Regions from separate parts of the Streptomyces sp. NPDC016851 genome, predicted to be linked through region 3. Evidence: riboswitches for the same ligand, from Rfam matches in the RefSeq annotation. Region 3 holds a riboswitch; each other region holds the start of a gene.
What was found. Region 3 has a riboswitch for cyclic di-AMP ahead of ACZ3I3_RS06865 (transglycosylase SLT domain-containing protein). Riboswitches for the same ligand answer to the same signal wherever they lie in the genome.
Positions count from the first base shown of each region.

Region 1: it holds a riboswitch for cyclic di-AMP, as region 3 does, so the genes downstream of both, ACZ3I3_RS20375 (M23 family metallopeptidase) here and ACZ3I3_RS06865 (transglycosylase SLT domain-containing protein) in region 3, are expected to answer to the same signal.
Region 2: it holds a riboswitch for cyclic di-AMP, as region 3 does, so the genes downstream of both, ACZ3I3_RS14080 (M23 family metallopeptidase) here and ACZ3I3_RS06865 (transglycosylase SLT domain-containing protein) in region 3, are expected to answer to the same signal.
Region 4: it holds a riboswitch for cyclic di-AMP, as region 3 does, so the genes downstream of both, ACZ3I3_RS18455 (M23 family metallopeptidase) here and ACZ3I3_RS06865 (transglycosylase SLT domain-containing protein) in region 3, are expected to answer to the same signal.

Region 1 is NZ_JBVHEP010000012.1:20,134-25,869, forward strand. It holds gene trmB (tRNA (guanosine(46)-N7)-methyltransferase TrmB) at 1-15, shown strand, start outside; gene ACZ3I3_RS20365 (PrsW family intramembrane metalloprotease) at 89-1,507, shown strand; gene ACZ3I3_RS20370 (aldo/keto reductase) at 1,541-2,485, opposite strand; gene ACZ3I3_RS20375 (M23 family metallopeptidase) at 2,619-3,650, opposite strand; cyclic di-AMP (ydaO/yuaA leader) riboswitch at 3,662-3,818, opposite strand; tRNA gene ACZ3I3_RS20380 (tRNA-Met) at 4,120-4,193, opposite strand; gene ACZ3I3_RS20385 (alginate lyase family protein) at 4,248-5,468, opposite strand; gene ACZ3I3_RS20390 (dihydrofolate reductase family protein) at 5,563-5,736, opposite strand, start outside.
Region 2 is NZ_JBVHEP010000007.1:220,000-225,735, forward strand. It holds gene ACZ3I3_RS14080 (M23 family metallopeptidase) at 87-872, opposite strand; cyclic di-AMP (ydaO/yuaA leader) riboswitch at 886-1,049, opposite strand; gene ACZ3I3_RS14085 (M16 family metallopeptidase) at 1,242-2,630, opposite strand; gene ACZ3I3_RS14090 (M16 family metallopeptidase) at 2,627-4,024, opposite strand; gene ACZ3I3_RS14095 (DNA gyrase/topoisomerase IV subunit A) at 4,465-5,736, shown strand, end outside.
Region 3 is NZ_JBVHEP010000003.1:319,561-325,296, forward strand. It holds gene ACZ3I3_RS06855 (LolA family protein) at 1-214, opposite strand, end outside; gene ACZ3I3_RS06860 (polyprenyl synthetase family protein) at 446-1,456, opposite strand; cyclic di-AMP (ydaO/yuaA leader) riboswitch at 1,976-2,149, shown strand; gene ACZ3I3_RS06865 (transglycosylase SLT domain-containing protein) at 2,153-2,932, shown strand; gene ACZ3I3_RS06870 (HAD family hydrolase) at 2,896-3,744, opposite strand; gene ACZ3I3_RS06875 (GNAT family N-acetyltransferase) at 3,937-5,001, shown strand; gene ACZ3I3_RS06880 (glycosyltransferase family 2 protein) at 5,034-5,736, shown strand, end outside.
Region 4 is NZ_JBVHEP010000010.1:216,324-222,059, reverse strand. It holds gene ACZ3I3_RS18465 (SGNH/GDSL hydrolase family protein) at 262-1,047, opposite strand; gene ACZ3I3_RS18460 (DUF6250 domain-containing protein) at 1,193-1,909, opposite strand; gene ACZ3I3_RS18455 (M23 family metallopeptidase) at 2,104-3,012, opposite strand; cyclic di-AMP (ydaO/yuaA leader) riboswitch at 3,017-3,178, opposite strand; gene ACZ3I3_RS18450 (alpha-galactosidase) at 3,490-5,565, opposite strand.

The DNA of each region.
Region 1 (5,736 bases), on a different contig from region 3:
CCCGCCGGCGCCTGACCGCACGGACCACACCCGTACCCGCGTCCCTTCCGCCTGCGGACAGCGCCCATCCGTCGTTAGGGTCAATGCCGTGGCCACCTGCCCCCCACACCCATACCCCCGTGGTCCCGTCGACGGCGCACCCGCCGCCGGCCACCTGCGGCACGCCCACTGGTGGCAACGCGCCTGGGTGCGCTACGGGGCGCTGACCACGCTCCTCGCGATATCCGGCCTCGTCATCCTGGCCCTGGTCCGCGAGGAGACCGGCACGGAAGGGTTCCTGGTCGGGCTGGGGCTGGCCACGCTCCCGGTGCCCCTGCTCATAGCCTCGTTCCGCTGGCTGGACCGGGTCGAACCGGGCCCCTGGCGGAATCTGCTGTTCTGCTTCGCCTGGGGCGCCTGCGCGGCGGCGCTGATAGCGATCGTCGCCAACAGCTTCGCGACCCGCTGGATAGCGACGGCCACGGCGGACCCCTCCAGCGCGGACACACTCGGCGCGACCGTCATAGCGCCGGTGGTCGAGGAGATCGCCAAGGCGGCGGCCGTCTTACTGGTCTTCCTCTTCCGACGCCGCGACTTCACCGGCATCCTCGACGGAGTCGTCACAGCCGGCGTCACCGCCACCGGCTTCGCGTTCACGGAGAACATCCTCTACCTGGGCACCGCCTTCGGCACCGACCAGCTCACCGGCGGCACCGGCATCGCCTCCGTCACGGCGGCGACCTTCTTCGTGCGCATCATCATGTCGCCGTTCGCGCACCCGCTCTTCACCGTCCTCACCGGCATCGGCTTCGGCGTCTCCGCGCTCGCGGCGGACCGCCAGCACATCCGCCGCGTCGCCTTCCCGCTCTCCGGACTGCTGCTCGCGATGGGCATGCACGCGATGTGGAACGGCTCGTCCTCGTTCGGCGAATACGGGTTCTTCGCCGTGTACGCGGCGTTCATGGTGCCCATCTTCGGGCTGCTGACATGGCTGGTGATCTGGACCCGGCAGCGGGAGCTGAAGACCGTACGGGCGGAGCTGCCCGCCTACGCCGTGGCCGGGTGGCTGTCTCCTGTCGAGCCCTACGCCCTCGGTTCCATGCAGGCCCGGCGGATCGCCCGCCAGTACGCCCGCCGCCACGCGGGCCGGGCGGCGGCACGGGAGGTCGCGCGCTACGAGGCGTACGCGACGTCCCTGGCGTTCCTCCGGCACCGGGGCCGCCGCGGCCGCGCCGGTGCCGACTTCGTCGCACGGGAACGGGAACTGCTGGACGAGCTGTGGCGCCGCCGCGAGACGGCCCGCCCCGCGCTGGACTACGCCGCCCGCATCACGGCCCCTCCGGTACCGGTGGCGGCCCCGCCGTGGCCGGTACACGGGGCGTACGGGTACGGCCATCCTGCGACACATACGCCGACACATACACATACGCCGACACATACGCCGACGCCGTACCCCACGTACGAGATGCCGACGCCGTACCCCTCGTACGAGATCCCGTACCCCGCGTACAACCCGTACCGGTCGTAGCCGCCCCCCCCAATCGGCCCCGGTCGGAACCCCTCAGGCCGAAGCCTCCGCGAGCCGCCCGACCTCCGCCTCCGTCAGCGTCAGCTCCCCGACCCCGATCAGCGCGGGCAGCTGCTCCACCGTCCGCGCGGACGCGATCGGCGCCACCACCGTCGGCTGGGCCGCGAGCCAGGCGAGGGCGACCGTGGCGACGGGGACGTCATGGGCCGCGGCGATCTCGTCGAGGGCGTCGAGGACCCGGCGGCCACGCTCGGTCTGAAGGTGCTGGGCGGCACCGCCCGCCCGCGCGCTGTCGACGCTGGTACCGGGCCGGTACTTGCCGGTCAGGAAGCCCGACGCGAGCGCGTAGTACGGGACGGCCGCCAGGCCGGTCCGCGCGGCGAGGTCCTGGAGCTCGCCCTCGTAGGTGTCGCGGGAGACCAGGTTGTAGTGGGGCTGGAGGGCGACGTACCGGGCGAGCCCCTCGCGGTCGGAGAACTCCAGGGAGGCCCGCAGCCGCTCCGCGGAGATGTTGGAGGCGGCGATGTGCCGCACCTTCCCGGCCGTCACGAGTTCGTCGAGCGCGCCGATGATCTCCTCCACCGGCACGTCGGGCTTGTCGTAGTGGGTGTAGTACAGGTCGATGTAGTCGGTGCCGAGGCGCCGCAGCGAGGCGTCGGCGGCGGCCTTGATGTTGGCGGCGGACAGGCCCTGGAACTCGGGGTGCTGGCTGACCTTCGTGGCGACGACGACGTCCGCGCGGTTGCCGCGCGACGTCAGCCACTTGCCGAGGACGGTCTCGGACTCTCCGCCCTGGTTGCCGTCCACCCACGCCGAGTAGACGTCGGCGGAGTCGACGAAGTTGCCGCCCGCGGCGGTGTACGCGTCGAGGACGGCGAACGACTGGGCCTCGTCCGCGGTCCAGCCGAAGACGTTGCCGCCGAGGGCGAGCGGGAAGACCTCGAGGTCGGAGGAGCCGAGCTTGCGAAGAGAAGTCATGCTCCGTGTCAACGGCCGTGCGGGGGAGGCTCATTCCACAGCGGACGCAAAACTCCCGTAAACGGCCCCGCACGAACCCCCCGCACGAAACCCCCGTACGAGACCCGCACGAGACCGCAAACGCCGCCGTCGCTCAGATGCTCAGGCCCTTGCCCCGCAGCCACGCGAGCGGGTCGATGCCGTTGCTGGAGCCACCGGTGTGGACCTCGAGGTGCAGATGCGCCCCGGTGACGTTGCCGGTCGCGCCCACGCGGCCGATGACGTCGCCCGTGCTGACCTTCTGGCCGACGCTGACGCCGATGGACGACTGGTGCGCGTACCAGATCTCCGTGCCGTCATCGAGGGTCAGGACCGTCTTGTAGCCGTAGGAGCCGTTCCAGCCCGCCTCGGTGATGGTGCCGCTGTGCACCGCCTTGATCGGCGTGCCCGTGGGGGCGGCGAAGTCGAGGCCGGTGTGGTAGCCGGAGGACCAGTAGGCGCCGGCCTGACCGAAGGTCGAGGTGATGGTGTACGCGGAGGTCGGCAGCGTGTACTGCTTGGCGAGGGCGGCGAGCCGCTCGGCCTCGGCCTTCTTCCGGGCCTCCTCCTCCGCCTTCCTCTTGGCTTCGGCGGCCTTGGCCTTGGCTTCCTTCTCGGCCTTGGCGGCGGCCTCCGCGGCCGCCTTCCGGGCGGCTTCGGCGGCGTCCTGCGCGGCCTTGGTCTCGATCTGTTCCTGCTGGTGCTCGACCTGCGCCATGATCCGGGCGCGCAGTGCCTCACCGGCGCCGGAGGTGCCCTGCTCGGTGTCGGCGGACGCCGTGGTGAGGTCGCTGAGCGGAGTGGCGGAGCCTTCGGGGGTGTCGTCGTCCGAGATGAGGGAACCCACCGAGGGCAGATCCGGGACGGAGATCGACACCGGCGGCTTGCCGGTCTGGGCGCTGGCCATGCCGCCCGCGCCCACGGCGGCTATGACGCCGACGCCGAGGACGGTGGAGCTGCGCGCGAGGCCTCCGCCGCGCTGCTTGGTGACGCGATGCCGGCCACGGATGGGGCGGATGGACTCCGCGGTGGGGTTCCATTCCTGGAACGGGCCCTCGTCGGTGTGGTGACCGCCGTAGCCGAAGGTTTCGGTGTCGCGCTGGTTCGGCGCGGACGGGGCCGCGGGGGCAGGCCGGTTGGACGCCACGTGGGCGTACTCCTTTCCTTCCTTCTCGCCTACCGGGTTAGCTGACGGGTTCGGAGCAGGAAGGTCTCCTACGCGCGTATACCGGCCGTGCTTCCACGGCGGCATCCGCTCGATTCACCCCAAGTGGTGGTTCCCCGGTTCCCTTTCAGGATTCGGCGCGTGCGCACGGAGCCGCCTTCTGTGACGGCTGGGACGACCGCGCTGCGTTATCGAACGTTAATAGACGCGCGGTGGGTATTCCAGCGATTCCGCTTGATCATTAACCTTTTTCGTGCGGACCAACCTGCCACGACCAGCCCAAAACGGGCGAGTTGACCACCACGCAAGTGACTCACGGGTTTTGACGGTGTGTCAGTTGTGATGCGGAGCGGCGTGCTTCACTCACCGACAGTAATGTCGGCGGTAATGGAGAACCCAGGAAAAAAACCGAGGGCCGGAACCCTTTCGGATTCCGGCCCTCGGCCTTCAGTAGCGGGGACAGGATTTGAACCTGCGACCTCTGGGTTATGAGCCCAGCGAGCTACCGAGCTGCTCCACCCCGCGTCGTTGTGACTCCAGTGTACGCCATCCGCGGGACCGCTCGCGCACACCCGGTGCTCAGCGGTCCGGGTCGCCCGCGTGGGTGAGGGTCTCCCAGGCGGTGAACAGGCCGTCGGTGCCGGCGGGCCGGGTGCGCACGGCCAGTGCGTGCGCGGCCGGGACGGACCGGCCGAGGCGGCCCTCCAGGTGGTTGAGGGCGACCTCCAGGTGCGGCCCGAGTCTCCCCTTGATCCGGCCGCCGCACAGCCACCCGGGCACGGAATCGCCCCGCTGGTGACGGGCGTGCAGGGCGAGCGCGGCCACCAGCCGGTCCTCGGCCTCGCCGTAGAGGTCGACGCCCTGGTGCCGGGCCGTCTCGGCGATGTGGGCGGTGGCGGCGAGCGAGACACCGACGTGCCGGAAGCTGCGGCAGGTCTCCTGGGCGACACCGTCCCGGTACGTGGCCTGCCCGGACCAGTACGCCGTCGTCCGCCGCGGCGTGGCGAGGCCGGAGCCGGGCACGGTGAGCGGAGCGGGGCCGTCCTTCTCCAGGTAGAAGTAGGCGGGCACGCGTTCCCGGAAGCGCTCCAGGGCGTGGCCGAAGGCCCGGTGGTCGTCGAGGAAGACGGCGATGGCGATGACCGCGTCGGTCGCCACCAGGTCCCAGCTCCCGGTGAAGTCCGGGTCGGTGACGGCGACTTCGGGGAGATGGGCCGTGCGCAGCATGCGCTCGAAGCGCCGCACGCGCTCGGCGGGCCAGCCGGCGCCCGGGGTGTGCCGCACGATCTCCGCGGCCCTGGCCCAGACCGACCCGGTCCAGCCGGCCTGCAACGGGGCGTTCTCTCCGGCATGCCGGCGCAGCGTGGCCGACCAGGCGTCCATGATCTGCCGGGCCTTCCCGGCGTGCCGCCGCTTGCCGGTGACGGTGAAGAGGAGGGCCTGGGTGTAGGCGGCCAGGGCGTCCGCGCGCTCCTCGGCACAGCCCCGGCCCTCCAGGTCACCGGCCGGGCAGACGACGGTCCCGTACGGCTCGGCCCGGTACCGGTACGAGCCGTACCTGCTGTCCCGCATGTCGAGGTACGCCTTCAGCCAGGGCTGCTTCCCGGCGGTGACGTGCTCGCGTACGGCGTCCAGCCGGTCCCTGTCGACGAGGACGCCGGGGTGGGTGAAGGGGGCGTCGGCGGGCAGGGCCGGGCCGTGGGCGGGAGTGTCCGCGTCGACCGCTCCGCACGAGGAGGCGAAGAGGGCGAGCGCGGTGAGCAGGAGCGCTGCCGTACGTCGTCTTCCCGCTGCCCGCATGCCCGCTGCCTCCGCGCTGTCGTACCGGCCCTGGAGGCAGCGTGACCCGTGAGGCGGCCGGGCCGCAGGATCTGTTGGGCCGATCGGCCCGCGCTCAGTGCGTCAGGTGGCGGTTCGGGGCCTTGGCGCGCTCCTCGTGCTCCGGGAGGACGAGGACCTCCACTCCCCCGGCCGCCAGCAGGCCGCTGCCGTCGGCGTCCGCCACGAAGGTGTCCGGCTCACGCCAGGCCGTGACCACGCGTCGTACGCCCGCGTCGAGGATCAGCCG
Region 2 (5,736 bases), on a different contig from region 3:
GGATATTTTTTGGACAGCCGGGCGTCACAAACGCCGAAAGCCCCGGCTCGGGGAGCCGGGGCCTCGGGAAGCGGAGTGGTACGCCGTCAGATGCTCACGCCGTGCGAGCGGAGGTAGGCGACCGGGTCGATGTCCGAGCCGTACTCGGGGCTCGTACGGGCCTCGAAGTGCAGGTGCGCACCGGTGACGTTGCCGGTCGCGCCGGACAGGCCGATCTGCTGGCCGGGGGTGACCTTCTGGCCCACCGAGACGCTGATGGACGACAGGTGGCCGTACTGGGTGTACGTGCCGTCGTTCATCTTGATCACGATCTGGTTGCCGTAGGAGCCGCCCCAGCCGGCCTCGACGACCTCGCCCATGCCGACCGCGTGGACGGAGGTGCCGCTGGCGGCGTGGAAGTCGACACCGGTGTGGCTGCCGGAGGACCACAGGCCGCTGCTGGCCTGGTAGGCGGTGGAGACGTACGAGCCGGAGATCGGGGGCACGAACGTGTTGAGGCGCTTGCGCTCGGCCTCGCGGGCGGCGCGCTCCTTGGCCTCGCGGGCCTTCTCGGCGGCCTCCTTGGCCTCCTTGGCCGCCTCGGCGGCCCGCTCGCGGGCGGCCTCCTCGGCCTTCTTCTTGGCGGCGGCCTCCTCGGCGGCCTGCTTCTGGGCGGCGGCCTGGGCGTCGATCTGCTGGGCCACGGTGTCGCCCATGGTGACGACGGGGGTGAGGCCGGTCTGCTCGACGGCGGGCTCTGCGGCGAAGGCCGGGGCGGCCACGGTGCCGATGACACCGGTGGTGGCGAGGGCCGCGACGCCCGCCGCGCGGGCGGTGCCGCGCTGCATCCGGCTGGGACGACGGTGCTTCCCGGTGGCGCGGGTGAACGCCATGGAGTGCCTGGTCCTTTCCTTCCTTCTCGCCTACCGGGTTAGCTGACGGGTTCGGAGCAGGAAGGTCTCCTACGGACCCCCTCGCGGCTCGCGCGGGCGTCCGATTCACCCCAGGGACTGCGGTGGGTCCCCGGCTCCCCTGGCTCGCGCCGTACGGGGACTCGGCGATGACTGTCCGGTGCCGCGGGTGCGGCGCACTGCCTGACGAACAGCCCGGACGAACCTAAGCGGGGCCACTTTCAATTCCCAAACGGATCCCGGTTTTTGTAGCGCATCCCACAGGGCAGACAGGCAACCTCCGCACCAATTCGGGCATAAAGGAGCCCTGGTGCCTTAGAAGACAACCAGGGCCCCTGCGCGCGTGTGCTCCTACTCGGCGGCGACGACCGAGACTTCGCCGATGCCCAGGGCCTCGACCGGGCCCTTGATCTGCGCCGCGTCACCGACGAGCACGGTCACCAGCCGGTCCACCGGGAAGGCGCTGACGGCCGCCGCGGTGGCCTCCACGGTGCCGGTCGCGGCGAGCTGCCGGTACAGCGTGGCCTGGAAGTCGTCGGGCAGGTGCTGCTCGACCTGGTCGGCCAGCGTGCTCGCGACGGCCGCCGCCGTCTCGTACTTCAGCGGCGCCACGCCGACCAGGTTCTGCACGGCGACGTCCCGCTCGGCGTCGGTCAGCCCCTCGGCGGCGAGCGTGCGCAGCACCGTCCAGAGGTCCTGGAGGGCGGGGCCGGTGTTGGGCGTGTCCACGGAGCCGCTGATGGCGAGCATCGCGGCACCGGTCCCGTCCGGGGCGGACCTGAGGACCTGGCCGAACGCCCGCACCCCGTAGGTGTAGCCCTTCTCCTCGCGCAGCACGCGGTCCAGGCGGGAGGTGAGGGTGCCGCCGAGGCAGTACGTGCCGAGCACCTGCGCGGGCCACACGCGGTCGTGCCGGTCCGGGCCGATCCGGCCGATCAGCAGCTGCGTCTGTACGGCGCCGGGGCGGTCCACGATGACGACCCTGCCCGTGTCGTCGGCCGTCACCGGCGGCACCGGGCGCGGCTCGGCCGCGGAGCCGGTCCAGGCGCCCAGCGTGTCGCCGAGCAGGGCGTCGAGGTCGATGCCGGTGAGGTCGCCGACGACCACGACCGTGGCCGTGGCGGGCCTGACGTGCCTCTCGTAGAAGGCGCGTACGGCCGCGGAGTCGATCGCTACGACCGTCTCCTCGGTGCCCTGGCGGGGCCGCGACATGCGCGAGTCCGACGGGAACAGCTCCTTGGAGAGCTCCTTGGCGGCACGGCGGGCGGGGTTGGCCAGCTCGTGCGGGATCTCGTCGAGGCGGTTGCGGACCAGCCGCTCGACCTCGCTGTCCGCGAACGCGGGGGCCCTCAGGGCGTCGGCGACCAGGCCGAGCCCCTTGGCGAGCCGGGAGGCCGGCACCTCCAGGCTGAGCCGGACGCCGGGGTGGTCGGCGTGCGCGTCGAGGGTGGCGCCGGCGCGCTCCAGCTCGGCGGCGAAGTCCTCGGCGGAGTGCTTGTCGGTGCCCTCGGAGAAGGCCCGGGCCATGATCGTGGCCACGCCGTCGAGGCCGGCCGGCTCGGCGTCCAGGGGCGCGTCCAGCAGTACCTCCACGGCGACGACCTGCTGGCCGGGGCGGTGGCAGCGCAGGACCGTCAGGCCGTTGCCGAGCGTGCCGCGCTCGGGGGCCGGGAAGGCCCACGGCTTGGCGTCGCCCGCCTGCGGCTGGGGGTGGAAGTCCATCGTGGCGAGCTCGGTCACTTGGCCGCCTCCTCGTTCTCGTTCAGGGCCGCGGCTGCGGTGTCGTCGGTGGTGTCGGCGTCCTCGGCGGTCTCCGCGTCGCCCGTCTCGCCGGCGACGGGCTCGTAGACGAGCACCGCGCGGTTGTCGGGCCGCAGGCGGGCCTTGGCGACCTCCTGGACCTCCTCGGCCGTCACCTCCAGCACGCGCTGCACGGCGGTCAGGGCGAGCTGCGGGTCGCCGAACAGGACGGCGTACCGGCACAGTTCGTCGGCGCGGCCGGCGACCGTGCCCAGCCGGTCCAGCCACTCGCGCTCCAGCTGGGCCTGGGCGCGCTCCATCTCCTCGGCCGTGGGGCCCTCCTCGGCGAACCGGGCGAGCTCCTCGTCGATGGCGGACTCGATGACCGGGACCTCCACGTCACCGGACGTCTTCACGTCCAGCCACCCCAGGGAGGGCGCCCCGGCGAGCCGCAGCAGGCCGAAGCCGGCCGCCACGGCCGTACGGTCGCGCCGTACGAGGCGGTTGTACAGGCGGGAGGACTCGCCGCCGCCGAGGACCGTGAGGGCTAGGTCGGCCGCGTCGCACGCGCGCGTGCCGTCCTGCGGCAGCCGGTAGGCGGCCATCAGGGCGCGCGCCGGGACCTCCTCCTCGACGACCTCGCGCAGCTGCTCGCCGATGGTCTCCGGCAGCGCGCCGTCGCGGGGCGCGGGCTTGCCGTCGTGGCCGGGGATGGAGCCGAAGTACTTCTCGATCCAGGCCAGGGTCTGCTCCGGGTCGATGTCGCCGACCACGGAGAGCACGGCGTTGTTCGGCGCGTAGTAGGTGCGGAAGAACGCGCGTGCGTCCTCCAGGGTGGCGGCGTCCAGGTCGGCCATCGAGCCGATCGGCGTGTGGTGGTAGGGGTGGCCCGCCGGGTAGGCGAGGGCGGTCAGCTTCTCGAAGGCGGTGCCGTAGGGGACGTTGTCGTAGCGCTGCCGGCGCTCGTTCTTGACGACGTCCCGCTGGTTTTCCATCGACTCGTCGTCGAGCGCGGCCAGCAGGGAGCCCATGCGGTCGGCCTCCAGCCAGAGGGCGAGCTCCAGCTGGTGGGCGGGCATGGTCTCGAAGTAGTTGGTCCGCTCGAAGCTGGTGGTGCCGTTCAGCGAGCCGCCCGCGCCCTGGACGAGCTCGAAGTGGCCGTTGCCCTTGACCTGGGCGGAACCCTGGAACATCAGGTGCTCGAAAAGGTGAGCCAGGCCGGTACGCCCCTTGACTTCGTGGCGCGAGCCGACGTCGTACCAGAGGCACACCGCCGCGACCGGGGTCAGGTGGTCCTCGGAGAGCACCACGCGCAGGCCGTTGGCCAGGCGGTGCTCGGTCGCTGTCAGGCCCCCGGAGCCTGCCTGGGCTGTGGCCGTGTGACCCATGGGCATGTACGTCCCTTCGATCGCGGCGCGGTCGCTCGAACCGCGGTTTTCCTGGCGAGTCCTGCCACTGTATGCAAGCGTGCGGGGCCCTGGTGAAGTTCCCGGGGGGCGTACGCGGAGAGCGTGAGAGGGAAGCGGCCGGGGCGGTGCGCGGTGGTGACGGCGGGCCGGTCCCGGGGCCGGGAGAAGACCGGCGGAAGACCCTGAAGCCGCCGGTCCGGCCGGGCGGCCCGCGGCAGCCCTCCGGCAGCGTCCGGTCCCCCGCCCGGGCCGGGCGGGCGGCACCCTCGGGCCGGGTACGAACCCCCTGCCGGGGAGGCCGTAGACCGGGTACGAACCCCTGCCGGGGAGGCCGTAGACCGGGTCCTGGTCCCGGTTGTCAGTGCGGCGGTCCACAATGGTCGGCGTCAGATCTCGTTCAACGCTTCAGCAAGGAGCCGGCAGCGATGGCCCGCCGCAGCACGAAGACCCCGCCGCCCGACGACTCGTACGAGGAGAGAATCCTCGACATCGACGTCGTCGACGAGATGCAGGGCTCCTTCCTCGAGTACGCGTACTCGGTCATCTACTCCCGCGCCCTGCCCGACGCGCGCGACGGTCTCAAGCCGGTGCACCGCCGCATCGTCTACCAGATGAACGAGATGGGTCTGCGCCCCGAGCGCGGGTACGTCAAGTGCGCCCGCGTCGTCGGCGAGGTGATGGGCAAGCTGCACCCGCACGGCGACGCGTCGATCTACGACGCCCTCGTGCGCATGGCGCAGCCCTTCTCGATGCGTGTCCCCCTGGTCGACGGCCACGGCAACTTCGGCTCGCTGGGCAACGACGACCCGCCGGCCGCCATGCGGTACACCGAGTGCCGGATGGCCGAGGCCACGAGCCTCATGACGGAGTCCATCGATGAGGACACCGTCGACTTCAACCCGAACTACGACGGCCAGGAGCGGGAACCGGTGGCGCTGCCCGCCGCCTTCCCGAACCTCCTGGTCAACGGCGCCTCGGGCATCGCGGTCGGTATGGCCACGAACATGCCGCCGCACAACCTGCGCGAGGTGATCGCCGCCGCCCGCCACCTGATCAGGTACCCGAACGCCGATCTCGACGCCCTGATGAAGCACGTCCCGGGCCCCGACCTGCCCACCGGCGGCCGTATCGTCGGCCTGTCCGGCATCCGGGACGCGTACGAGACGGGCCGCGGCTCGTTCAAGATGCGCGCCACGGTGTCCGTGGAGCCCGTGACGGCCCGCCGCAAGGGCCTCGTGGTCACCGAGCTGCCCTTCACGGTCGGCCCGGAGAAGGTGATCGCCAAGATCAAGGACCTGGTGGGCTCGAAGAAGCTCCAGGGCATCGCCGACGTCAAGGACCTCACCGACCGCGAGCACGGGCTGCGCCTGGTCATCGAGATCAAGAACGGCTTCGTGCCGGAGGCGGTCCTGGAGCAGCTGTACAAGCTGACGCCGATGGAGGAGTCCTTCGGCATCAACAACGTCGCCCTGGTCGACGGCCAGCCGCTCACGCTGGGTCTGAAGGAGCTGCTGGAGGTCTATCTCGACCACCGCTTCACGGTCGTGCGGCGGCGTTCGGAGTTCCGCCGCACGAAGAAGCGGGACCGGCTGCACCTGGTCGAAGGCCTGCTGACGGCCCTGCTGGACATCGACGAGGTCATCCGCCTCATCCGCTCCAGCGAGAACTCCGCGCAGGCGAAGCAGCGCCTGATGGAG
Region 3 (5,736 bases):
CCGACTGGGCGATCTTCTCGATGAGCTGCTGGGCGGTGATCTTCGGGAGGTCGGGGTCACCGGAGTCGGCGAGTGCGGGGACCAGGCCGATCGTCGCGGCCGCCACCCCCATCACCGTGACCGGGACGACGTACCGCGCGGCTTTGCGCCGCCCGGAGCGCTGCTCGTCGACCTCCCCGGCGGTCGTGCTGTCGTCGGATGCGTACGGTGCCATGTGTGCCCTACCTCCGTGATCGGCGGCGGCTGTCCGTGTCGTGCACGCACTCGTCCCTGAGCCGCCATTCTCACCCGAACTGGTGAGGAGTGGTGTTTTCCGTGGTGACCATCTGACCAAATCGGCCGGCGAAATACGTCAGACCCCGGGATCAACTCCACGTACTGCTGCGGTATGACACGAGGGGGCGGCATCTCCCCCGACCCGTAGGGGTCCTGGGGGAGAAATGCGCTAGCCGGCCCGGTGCACCACCGCGTCGGACAGCTCCACCAGCGCCGTCTTCGCGGTGCATTCGGGCAGTGGCGCCAGCGCCGAGCGGGCGTCCTGGGCGTAGCGGACGGTGTCCCGCCGGGCCTGTTCCAGCGCCGGGTGGCCCCGCAGCAGGCGCAGGGCCTCGGCGTGCCGGTCGTCGTCGGTGAGGTCGGAGTCCAGCAGTTCGCACAGGGCGATGTCGTCCGCGAGTCCGAGCCGGGCCGCGCGCTCGCGCAGCCGCAGCACGGGCAGCGTGGGGATGCCCTCGCGCAGATCGGTGCCGGGCGTCTTGCCGGACTCGTGGGAGTCGGAGGCGATGTCCAGGACGTCGTCCGCGAGCTGGAAGGCGACACCGAGCCGTTCGCCGTACTGGGTCAGCACGTCCACGACCGTGTCGTCGGCGCCGGACATCATCGCGCCGAACCGGCACGACACCGCCACCAGCGAGCCGGTCTTGCCGCCCAGCACGTCGAGGTAGTGCTCGACCGGGTCGCGGCCGTCCTGCGGTCCGGCCGTCTCCAGGATCTGCCCGGTCACCAGCCGCTCGAACGCCTCGGCCTGGACCCGCACCGCCTCCGGGCCGAGGTCGGCCAGGATGTGCGAGGCGCGGGCGAAGAGGAAGTCCCCGGTGAGGACCGCGACGGAGTTGCCCCAGCGGGCGTTCGCGCTCGCCACCCCGCGCCGCACGGTGGCCTCGTCCATCACGTCGTCGTGGTACAGCGTGGCGAGGTGGGTCAGCTCCACGACGACGGCCGACGGCACGATCCCGGGCGCGTACCGGTCGCCGAACTGGGCGGCGAGCATCACGAGCAGCGGACGGAACCGCTTGCCACCGGCCCGGACCAGGTGCTGGGCGGCCTCCGTGATGAAGGGCACCTCACTCTTGGTGGCCTCGAGCAAGCCTTCCTCGACAGCCGCCATCCCGGCCTGGACATCGGCTTCCAGAGCCTGGTCCCGCACGCTCAGCCCGAACGGCCCGACGTCGGTCACGAGGGGTCTCCTGTCTGCTGGTGTCTGCCGGTGTGTCTGCTGGTGATTACGCGGTTTGTCGATAGGTCGCTGCCATCACTCGAGTCAGCGTATCCGGTCACGTTTCGATCACCGCCAGCGCCCAGGGTTACAGGCCGGGTGGTATCCGATCACGACCGCAATGTTTTCGATCAGCTCATAAGAACAGACATTTATCGACTTACCAGCCGATAGCGAGCTATGCACGATTTGCGGCATTGGATAAGCGAATTCCCCTAAGTGCAAATCGCCCCACGGACTCGTGATCAGTGAGTTGAATCACGTTATCCCCTGGGACATCCCACTCCGGCACCGGCCCGTACCTCCTTCCGCCGCACGCAAGTTGAGCCTTGGCTCCAGCAAAGGATCAAGTGCCCCATACGCCCCTGACCAAGGTCAACCGCTCGATATGTGACTCCGGTGCTTGTTCCCGACATGTGCTCTCGCATACGTTCCGGGCCTGTCCGGCGGACGCCGAATCCTGCCACCGCCCGGACACCCCACACGAACCCACTCACTCACGCAGGGCAGGAGCGGGGGACCCAGGTAAGTCGCCGGTCCGCGCAGCGGAACGGCTCGGGGTGAAGCCGCGTACAGCGCACAGCGCCGTACGCGGCCGGGCACCTCCCGGCCCGAACCCGACAGCTCACCTCGCAGGCGCCGGAGAGGAACATCCCCATGCCCCGAGGCAAGCACCGTCGCCCCAGAACCAGTCAGTTCACCCGTCGCGTCATGGCCGCCGGCACCGGCGGAGCGGCCCTCGCCCTGCCGCTGATCGGCGCGACGCAGGCCAACGCCGCCCAGCCGGCCCAGAGCGCACCCACCGTGTCGCAGTCCGTGCCGCAGGCGGCCCAGCCCGCCAAGTCCCTCACGTACACCGTCACCAAGGGCGACTCGCTCGCCCGCATCGCGGACAAGTACGACGTGTCGGGCGGCTGGAAGCAGCTCTACAAGGACAACCGCGCCGCCGTCGGCGACAACCCGCAGCTGATCCACCCGGGTCTGAAGCTCACGGTGAAGACGGCCAAGGCGGACGCCGGGAAGAAGACGGCGACCAAGTCCTCCGCCCCCGCCAAGCCGGCCGCGAAGCCCGCCGGTGGCGTCGCCAAGGCCACCCAGGCCTCCGTGAAGACCTACGCGAACAACCTGGACGGCTGGATCCGCGAGGCGCTGGACATCATGGCGCAGAAGGGGATCCCGGGTTCGTACGACGGCATCCACCGCAACATCATGCGCGAGTCGTCCGGCAACCCCCAGGCGATCAACAACTGGGACTCGAACGCCGCCAAGGGCACCCCGTCCAAGGGTCTGCTCCAGACCATCGACCCGACCTTCCAGGCCTACCACGTGGACGGCACGTCGTGGGACCCGTACGACCCGGTCGCCAACATCACGGCGGCCTGCAACTACGCGGCGGCCCGCTACGGCTCGATCGACAACGTCAACGGCCCGTACTGATCCGTCCCGCCCAGCAGTCGTTCGAGGACGACGGCGATGCCGTCGTCCTCGTTCGACAGGGTGACCTCGTCGGCCACGGCCTTGAGCTCGGGATGGGCGTTGGCCATGGCGACGCCGTGGGCGGCCCAGTCGAACATCGGGATGTCGTTGGGCATGTCACCGAAGGCGAGGGTGTCCGACGGCCGCAGCCCCAGGTGCTCGGCGGCCAGCGCCAGGCCGGTGGCCTTGGTGATGCCGCACGGCTGGAGCTCGACCGTGCCGGGCCCCGACATCGTCACCGTCGCCAGTGAACCGACCACCGAGCGGGCCGTCGCCGCCAACTCGTCGTCCGACAGGTGGGGATGGCGCAGCAGCACCTTGCTGATGGGCTCGCCCCACAGGTCGTCGCGCCGGTCGACCCGCACCGCCGGCAGGGTCGGGTGCGGCATCAGGTAGCCCGGCTCGATGAGCGTGAGGCCGTCGACCCCGTCCTGGTCGACCGCGGCGTACACCTGCCCCACCTCGGCCTCGATCTTGCCGAGGGCGGTCTCCGCCAGCTCCCGGTCCAGAGTGATGGACCACAGCAGCCGGTCCGCGCCGGCGTCGTACACCTGCGCGCCCTGTCCGCACACCGCGAGCCCCGTACAGCCGAGGTCGTCCAGGAGCGGCCGCACTCTCGGCGCCGGCCGGCCCGTCACCACGAGGTGCCGGGCACCGGCGTCCACCACCCGCGTGAGTGCGGCGAGGGACCGGTCGGACAGGGTGTCGTCGCCGCGCAGCAGCGTCCCGTCCAGGTCGGTGGCGATGAGTGAATATGCGAGGGGTGCGGCCATGATCAGAGAATACGGACAACGCGCCCCTTCGTTTCATCGCACGGCGCACGCCGATTGCCCGGTTGAAGGCCTCTGCACCAGTTGGCAACAAGATGGTCCGCTACCTACCCGTGGGGCCGTCTCGGGCGGTACCTTCCAAGTGTCCAGGGGGGACTTGATCGGGGGGTCAGGTTGAGCAGTGGGCGCATACGTGTGGCTCGGCCCGGGGAGCTCGGCGAGGGGGAGAAGGAGCGCTGGCGCGCGCTGCGCGCGGCGTCGGAGACACCGCGCAACCCCTTCATGGAACCGGAGTTCGCCGAAGCCGTCGGCCTGGTGAAGCCGCGGGCGCGGGTCGCGGTGGTGTACGAGGGGCTGGAGCCGGCCGGCTTCCTGCCCCATGAACGGGGCCCGTTGGGGCAAGGACGGGCCATCGGGCTGGGCGTCTCGGACGCGCAGGGCGCGATCCTGCGGCCCGGCCTGCGTCTGGACACGGGCGAACTGCTGCGGGCCTGCTCGCTGTCGAGCTTCGCCTTCGACAACCTGGAGGCCGAGCAGCGGCTGTTCGTCCGGTACGCGGCCGAGGAGCACGCCACCTACGTCATCGACGTGGAGAAGGGCTACGAGACATACGAGTCGGTGCTGCGCGCCCAGTCGCCGAAGTTCCTGAAGACCACCCTGGCCAAGGAGCGCAGGCTGGGCCGGCAGGTCGGCGAGCTGCGGTTCGTCTTCGACGAGCGCGAGCCGGCCGCGCTGCGCACGCTCATGGAGTGGAAGTCGGCGCAGTACCGCAGGACGGGCCGCCGGGACCGGTTCGCCCGGGAGTGGATCACCCGGCTCGTGGGGCGGCTGGCCGAGACCCGGGCGCCCGAGTGCAGCGGCACGCTGTCCGTGCTGTACGCCGGCCGGCGGCCGCTGGCCGCACACTTCGGACTGCGCTCGGCATCGGTCCTGGCCTGCTGGTTCCCGGCCTACGACCCGGAGTTCGCGAAGTACTCGCCGGGTCTGGTGCTGCACCTGCGCATGGCCGAGGCGGCGGCCGCAGAGGGCATCGACATGCTCGACCTGGGGCGGGGCGCGGCCGAGTACAAGGACGCGCTGAAGACGGGCGAACTGCCCGTGTACGAGGGTGCGGTGACGCGACCGGGGGCGGGCGCGGCGCTGCACTGGCTGAGCCGCGAGCCGGCGCGCCGCGCGCACAGCTTCGTCCGTGGCAGGCCACGGCTCGCGGCGCTGGCCGCGCGGACCTTGAAGGGCGCGGCGCGGCTGCGCCGTACCTGACGACGATCCTGATGACGAGGGGGGAGGGGCCCATGGCCCGTTCGGCACGTGCGCAGGAGGAGATACGGCGGTTCCTGGACATCGATGCGGTGCAGGTCGCCGAGCTGGACCTCGACGGTGACGAGGTGGTGCTCAGACCGGGCCCGGGGAGCCCGCCGGTGACGCACGGCGAGGTGTTCGTGCTGGTCAGACGGGACGGGCGGCCCGTCGGGACGCTGCTCGGGCGGGTGCCTCAGGGGGCGGACCCGAGGGCGGTGCTCGCGGAGCGGGCGAGGGCCGTGCTCGCTGAGCGGGCGAGGGCCGTGCTCGCGGAGCCGGAGAAGGCGCGGCCGACTCCTGAGGCCGGTGAGCCGCCGTACACGAGTGTCGTCGTCGCCACCCGGGAGCGTGCCGGGCAGCTGGCGCGGGCGCTGGACTCGCTGCTGGCGCAGGACCATTCGCGGTTCGAGATCGTCGTCGTGGACAACGCTCCGGTGACGAGCGAGACGCGGGAGCTCATCGAGCGGAAGTACGCCGAGCGTGTGCGGTACGTCTGCGAGCGGGTGCCCGGCCTCGCGGTCGCGCACAACACGGGTCTCGCGGCCGCGCGCGGCGAGGTCGTCGCCTTCACGGACGACGACGTGGTCGCCGATCCGCGCTGGCTGACCGAGCTGACCGCGCCCTTCGCCGCCGACCCCGGACTCGGGTGCAGCACCGGGCTGATCCTGCCCGCACGGCTGACCACGCCGGCCCAGG
Region 4 (5,736 bases), on a different contig from region 3:
CCATGAGCGTGACGCACATGGTTCAGGGCCGCGGCCGCCGAATGCCGCCTTCACGGGGTTCGCCTCGCCGTAATCACCCGTTCGAGCACATCGAGCCGAGCCGAACCGGCGCGGGGTGCTGCCGGCGGCTACCCGGGACGGGGGGTGCGCAGCCCGGCGGAGCGGGGTGCCGCTGCGCCCACCCGTGCCGCCTGGGGGCACCTCCCAGGCCCTTAAGGCACTGGGGGAGGCACGACTGCCCGCAGCGGCGGCCGGCGGCAGCTAAGCCACCGCAGCGATCCGCATCCGGATGTCCTCCGGCGACAACGCACCCTTCGCCGTCACATGATCCCCCGACGACTCCCCACGCAGCCGCCGCCCGATCCACGGCACCAGAAACTCCCGCGCCCAGTGCACGTCGTCCCGGCGGACCTCGAGCGGCCCCCGAGCCGGCAACGGCGGCCACGGCTGCTCCGGGTCCGCCGGAACCTCCAGCCCGAGCACCTGCCCCGCGCGGAGCGCCACCCGCGTGTGCCCCTCCGGCGACAGGTGCAGCCGGTCGGCGTCCCAGGCCCTGCGGTCCTGGACACTGCGCAGGGACCACAGGTCGAGCACCGGGCAGCCGTACCGGTCGGCGATGGCCCGCACATGCCCGTTGTACGTCGCGATCTTGCCGCGCAAGTGCTTGAGCACGGGCATCCCACGCGTGTCGAACCCGGTCGTCACCATCACCGTGCCGGCCACGGCGGTGAGCCGCACCAGGGCCCGCTCGAAGCGCTCGGCCACCTCGTCCGGGTCGGTACCCGGCCGGAGGATGTCGTTGCCCCCGGCACAGAACGAGACGAGGTCCGGGGCCATTTCGACGGCCCGCGGAACCTGGTCCGCCACGATCTGGTCGAGGAGTTTCCCGCGCACGGCGAGGTTGGTGTAGTGGAAGTCGCCTTCGGGCCGGCGGTCGGCGAGCAGGACGGCGAACCGGTCGGCCCAGCCGACGAACGCCCCGTCGGGGCCGGGATCACCGACGCCCTCGGTGAAGCTGTCCCCCACCGCCACGTACGACCCGATCACTGCTGTGCTGTCACTCTTCGAATCGTCTGCCACAGCAGCACATGATTCACCTTCCAATGTGACCTACGCGACCGTAGGAAAGGGTTGACGGGCGGTGAGATAAGCCACTCCCCAAGTGTTCACCAACTCCGGAATAGGACACCTGTCAGCGATGTTGGGGGTTCAGTCGCCACACCCGGAATCCTGTGATCCGGAAGTGACTCCACACGGTCCGGAAGCCGAAGTGCCCACTCGTGTACGGCTCCGGATCGCGGTAGTCGAAGACGAGCCTCCCGTTGTTCCACCACCGCACCGTCGAACCGTCGGAGACGATCCGCACGCGGTTCGGCTCACCCGGCACCAGCAGCGGCTCGGTGTAGTCGTAGACCAGGGGCCGGACACCGGGCTGCCCGACGTACCGCCGCAGCCGGGTCGTGGTGTTGTAGTTGGCACCGTAACCGGCGTAGTACGTCGTCAGGTGGTCGTACTCCTCCAGCGCCCCACCGCGCGGCGTCGCGAAGAGGTCGCCCGGGGAGCGGACGTCGGTCGCGTTCCAGAAGTTGTTGAGGTCCGAGACTCGGTCGTTGGCCCCACCCTCGGAGACCGGCGTGGCGGTGTACTCGAGGACGTACGGCCCTTCGAGCCGCTGCCTGAACCATACGGTCGCCCCGCTCGGCACGTCGATCTCCAGAACGCCACGGGACGCGGTGACGGTGCCACCGTTCTGGAGTTCGGTAGCCCACTGGGCGAGACCGTGACAGAAGTCGTCCCGGGCGATGAGGCGGCGGTGCCGGGGCGCGGCGTGGGCGGTGCCCGTCGGGACGAGGGCCGCCGCGGCGGCTCCGGCGGCCAGGGTTGCGAACGCTCTGCGAGTGGTCGGCACGGGACAGGTCTCCTTGGGGATCCGCCTGGAAGGCTCCAGAAAGCGCTTGCGCTCCGGACGGGATCACTGTGTCCCAACTGCCGCCCGCTGTCGATCCCTTGGGACGGTCGGAAGGTGCGCGCACACCGAAGGCCGGACCCGGGGATCGGGGTCCGGCCTTCGGTCGCGTGTCAGGCAGGTGGTGACGCGGTCGGTCAGCCGACGGAGACGCCGTGCGAGCGCAGGAAGGCGACCGGGTCCACGTCCGAGCCGTAGTCCGGCGTGGTGCGGATCTCGAAGTGCAGGTGCGGTCCGGTCACGTTGCCGGTGGCGCCGGACAGGCCGATCTGCTGCCCGGCGCTCACGGTCTGGCCGGCCGAGACGGAGAGCGAGGACAGGTGGGCGTACTGCGCGTAGCTGCCGTCGTTCAGCCTGATGACGACCTGGTTGCCGTACGCGCCGCCCCACCCGGCGGAGACGACCGTGCCCGCGCCGACGGCCTTGAGCGAGGTGCCCGTCGGGACGACGAAGTCGACACCCGTGTGGTAGCCGCTGGACCACATGCTGCCGGACATCCGGTACGGGGTGCCGACGGTGGCACCGTCCACCGGGGCGCTGTAGCCGCTGGAGGTCGCGGCGGCGGGCTTGGCGGCGGCCGGCTTCGAGGGCGACTCGGCGGCGGACGACTTCGAGGCCGAGGACTTCGAGGGCTTGGAGGCCGAGGCCTTCGACGGGGCCGGGGACTCGCTCGCCGCCGCCTTCTTGCCGACCGCCAGCTTCAGCCCCGGGTGGATCAGCGACGGGTCGTCACCGATGGCGTCACGGTTGTCCGAGTAGAGCTTCTTCCAGCCGCCGTCGACGTTCTGCTCGTCGGCGATCTTCGCGAGGTAGTCACCGGCCCGCACGGTGTACGAGCGGGCGCCCGTGGCCTTTTCGGTGGCCTTCTTCTCGGCGGCCGGCGCGGACTGGACGGCCTTTTCCGGAGCCGACTGCGGGGTGGCGGCGTGGGCGCCGGTGGCCCCCATGAGCGGAAGGGCGAGAGCGGCCCCACCGGTTCCGGCGACGGCGATGGAGCGGGTGAAACGCTGGGACTTCGGGCGGCGATGCTTACCCTTCGCGGGCATGGCGAATTCCTCTCCGTCGCCTGCGAGGTGAGCTGTCGGGTTCGGACTGGAGATGCCCGGCCGCGCCGAGGCGCGGCTTAACCCCAAGCCGTTCCGGGAACCGGAACAGGCGTCTTACCTGTGGGTCCCCCGCTCCTGCCGTACGTCGGGTCAGTGTGTGCGGGCTCCGGGCGGCGGCAGGATTAGGCGTCCGTCCGGATTGGTGGGGAACGTAAGCGACCAGGACGCAAAGGGACAAGCTCGCGGTTGCCTGTGACGGCCTTTTTCTTGACGCGCCGACATTTTTTCCGTCACGGAGCGTGGATTACCGATCTCCAGCCTCCCGCAATCTCCCTGAATAACGCCGGAATTACGTGCACATGGCAACAACACATCGTCACGAATATGACGATGCTCACGCACCCCGGCCTCATCTCCTTTACAGCCGGGGCACGTTATACCTAAACAGTCGAAGCGCTCCCTATTCGGACAGAAGGGCTACTTGCGCTTAAGCCGGACCACGGTGGCGTCCAGATCGCCGCGCAGACCGACCCGCAGCCCGTGATGGAGCAGCACGGCTCCCCGGTGAACTTCGCCCGTTTCGCGGCATTCGTACGACGCCGCCGGGTCGAGACCCCGCAACCGGAGCGCCGGAACGGGCTCGCCGTAGCGCTGCGCCTGGAGCCAGGCGAGGACGACGGTCTCCTCGCCGAGGACGTACTGAACGGCGCTCAGGCCGCCCTCCGGCGGGCGCAGCCGGTACAGGTCGCCGCGCTGCACCACGGGCCGGATCTCCTTGTAGAGCTCCACCCAGTCCCGCGCCTCGGCGAGCTCCTCCTCCGTCCACCGGGTGAGGTCACCGCCGACCCCGAGCACCCCGGCCATGGCGCTGACGAACCGGAACCTCAGGGAGCTGGCCCGCTGGTTGAGCATGGCGTTCGGGCTGTCGGTGACCCAGGCGGCCATGACCCGGGCCGGGTGGATCTGGCTGAAGCCGTGCTGGATGGCGAGCCGGTCGAGCGGGTCGGTGTTGTCCGAGGTCCACACCTGGTCCGTACGGCCGAGCACACCGAGGTCGATCCGGCCGCCGCCGCCCGAGCAGGACTCGAAGGCCACCCCGGGGTGGGCGGCCCGCAGCCGGTCCAGCAGGGCGTACAGGGCGTGCACGTGGTCGACCCAGAGCCGCTGCGGGTAGGAGTCGTCCGGCCACCCGGCGTCGGTGAAGCAGCGGTTGAAGTCCCACTTGACGTAGTCGATCGGCGCGCTGGAGAGGAGCCCGTCGAGCTGCTCCCAGAGGTACTCCTGGACGTCCTCGCGGGCGAGGTTCAGTACGAGCTGATTGCGGAACTCCGTCCGCTTTCGTCCCGGTTGGTACTGCACCCAGTCCGGGTGCGCGCGGTACAGCTCGCTGTCCGGGTTGACCATCTCCGGCTCGACCCAGATGCCGAACTGCATGCCGAGGCCGTGCACGTGCTCGGCGAGCGGCTTCAGGCCGCCCGGGAAGCGGTCGGGGTTGGGGGCCCAGTCGCCGAGTCCGGCACGGTCACTGGTGCGCGTCCCGAACCACCCGTCGTCGACCACGAACAGCTCGACACCCATGGCGGCGGCCCGCTCGGCGAGCGCCCGCTGCTGCTCCTCGGAGATGTCGAACTCGGTGGCCTCCCACGAGTTGAACAGCACCGGCCGGTCCTGGTCCGCGTCCGGGATCACGTACGTCCGCTGATAGGCGTGCCAGGCGCGGCTGGCCCCGCCGTGCCCGCCGTCGCTCCAGAGCCCGGCGAAGACGGGAGTCGTGTACGACTCCCCCGTGCCCAGCATCAGCAGGCCCGATTCGTCGTAGCCGGCCCCGCCGGTGATCTGCACGCGTGCGTCCGGGAGCTGGGCCACGGCGATCCGCCATGACCCGGACCAGCCCAGGGCGCATGCGTAGACCTCGCCGTGCTCCTCGGTCGCGTCGGTGTCGAGCGCGACCCACGGCAGGTGCTGGTGACCGGTGTGGCCGCGGCGGCTGCCGATGACCCTCTCGCCGTGGGTGAGGTCGGAGCGCTCCAGCCGGGACTCGGCACCCCAGCGGCCGTGCAGCTGGGACAGCCGCCAGGAGTCGCGGTCGGGCAGGGTCCAGGTGGCGGAGTCGGCGCGCAGCACCTCGACGGCGGGTCCGCGGTTGTCGAGGGTCACCCGGCGTTCGACGACGTCCGTCGCGGAGCGCATCCGGTAGTGCAGCGTGATGGCCAGGTCGCCGTCGCGGAAGCGCAGCCGCAGCTCCCCGTCCTCGGTGTCATGGCCCTCGTAGGCCCACTCCGTGCCGCGCCGCTCGCCGGTGCGGACGGACAGGGCGGGCCGGGTGAAACGGGGGCCGCCCTCGACCGGATACTCCTCGCGTCCGTCGAGCGGTGACTCGAAGGGCCAGTAGTCCGGCAGCGGGCTGACGGCGAGGGCCTCGGCGTCCGCGAGGGCGATCCGGGGCCCCCAGTGCAGGTGCAGCAGTTCGTCCCGGTCGGTGACATGGACGGCGTAGCTGCTGGCCGGCCCGGAGAGGACCCATGTACGACCGTCTTCGGAGATGTCCAGCATCAAGGCCTCACAGATTCGAACAAGCCCGACCAGGGGCGACCAGGCTCCGACATCATCAAGGTCCGTGGGGGCTCCCGGCAACGCCTGTGGACAACTCATTGCCCCAGGCAGGCATGTCGTATCGTCGAGTGGTGCCCGTCGACGAGCCGCGCCGGCGGCGCCGAAGGGGAG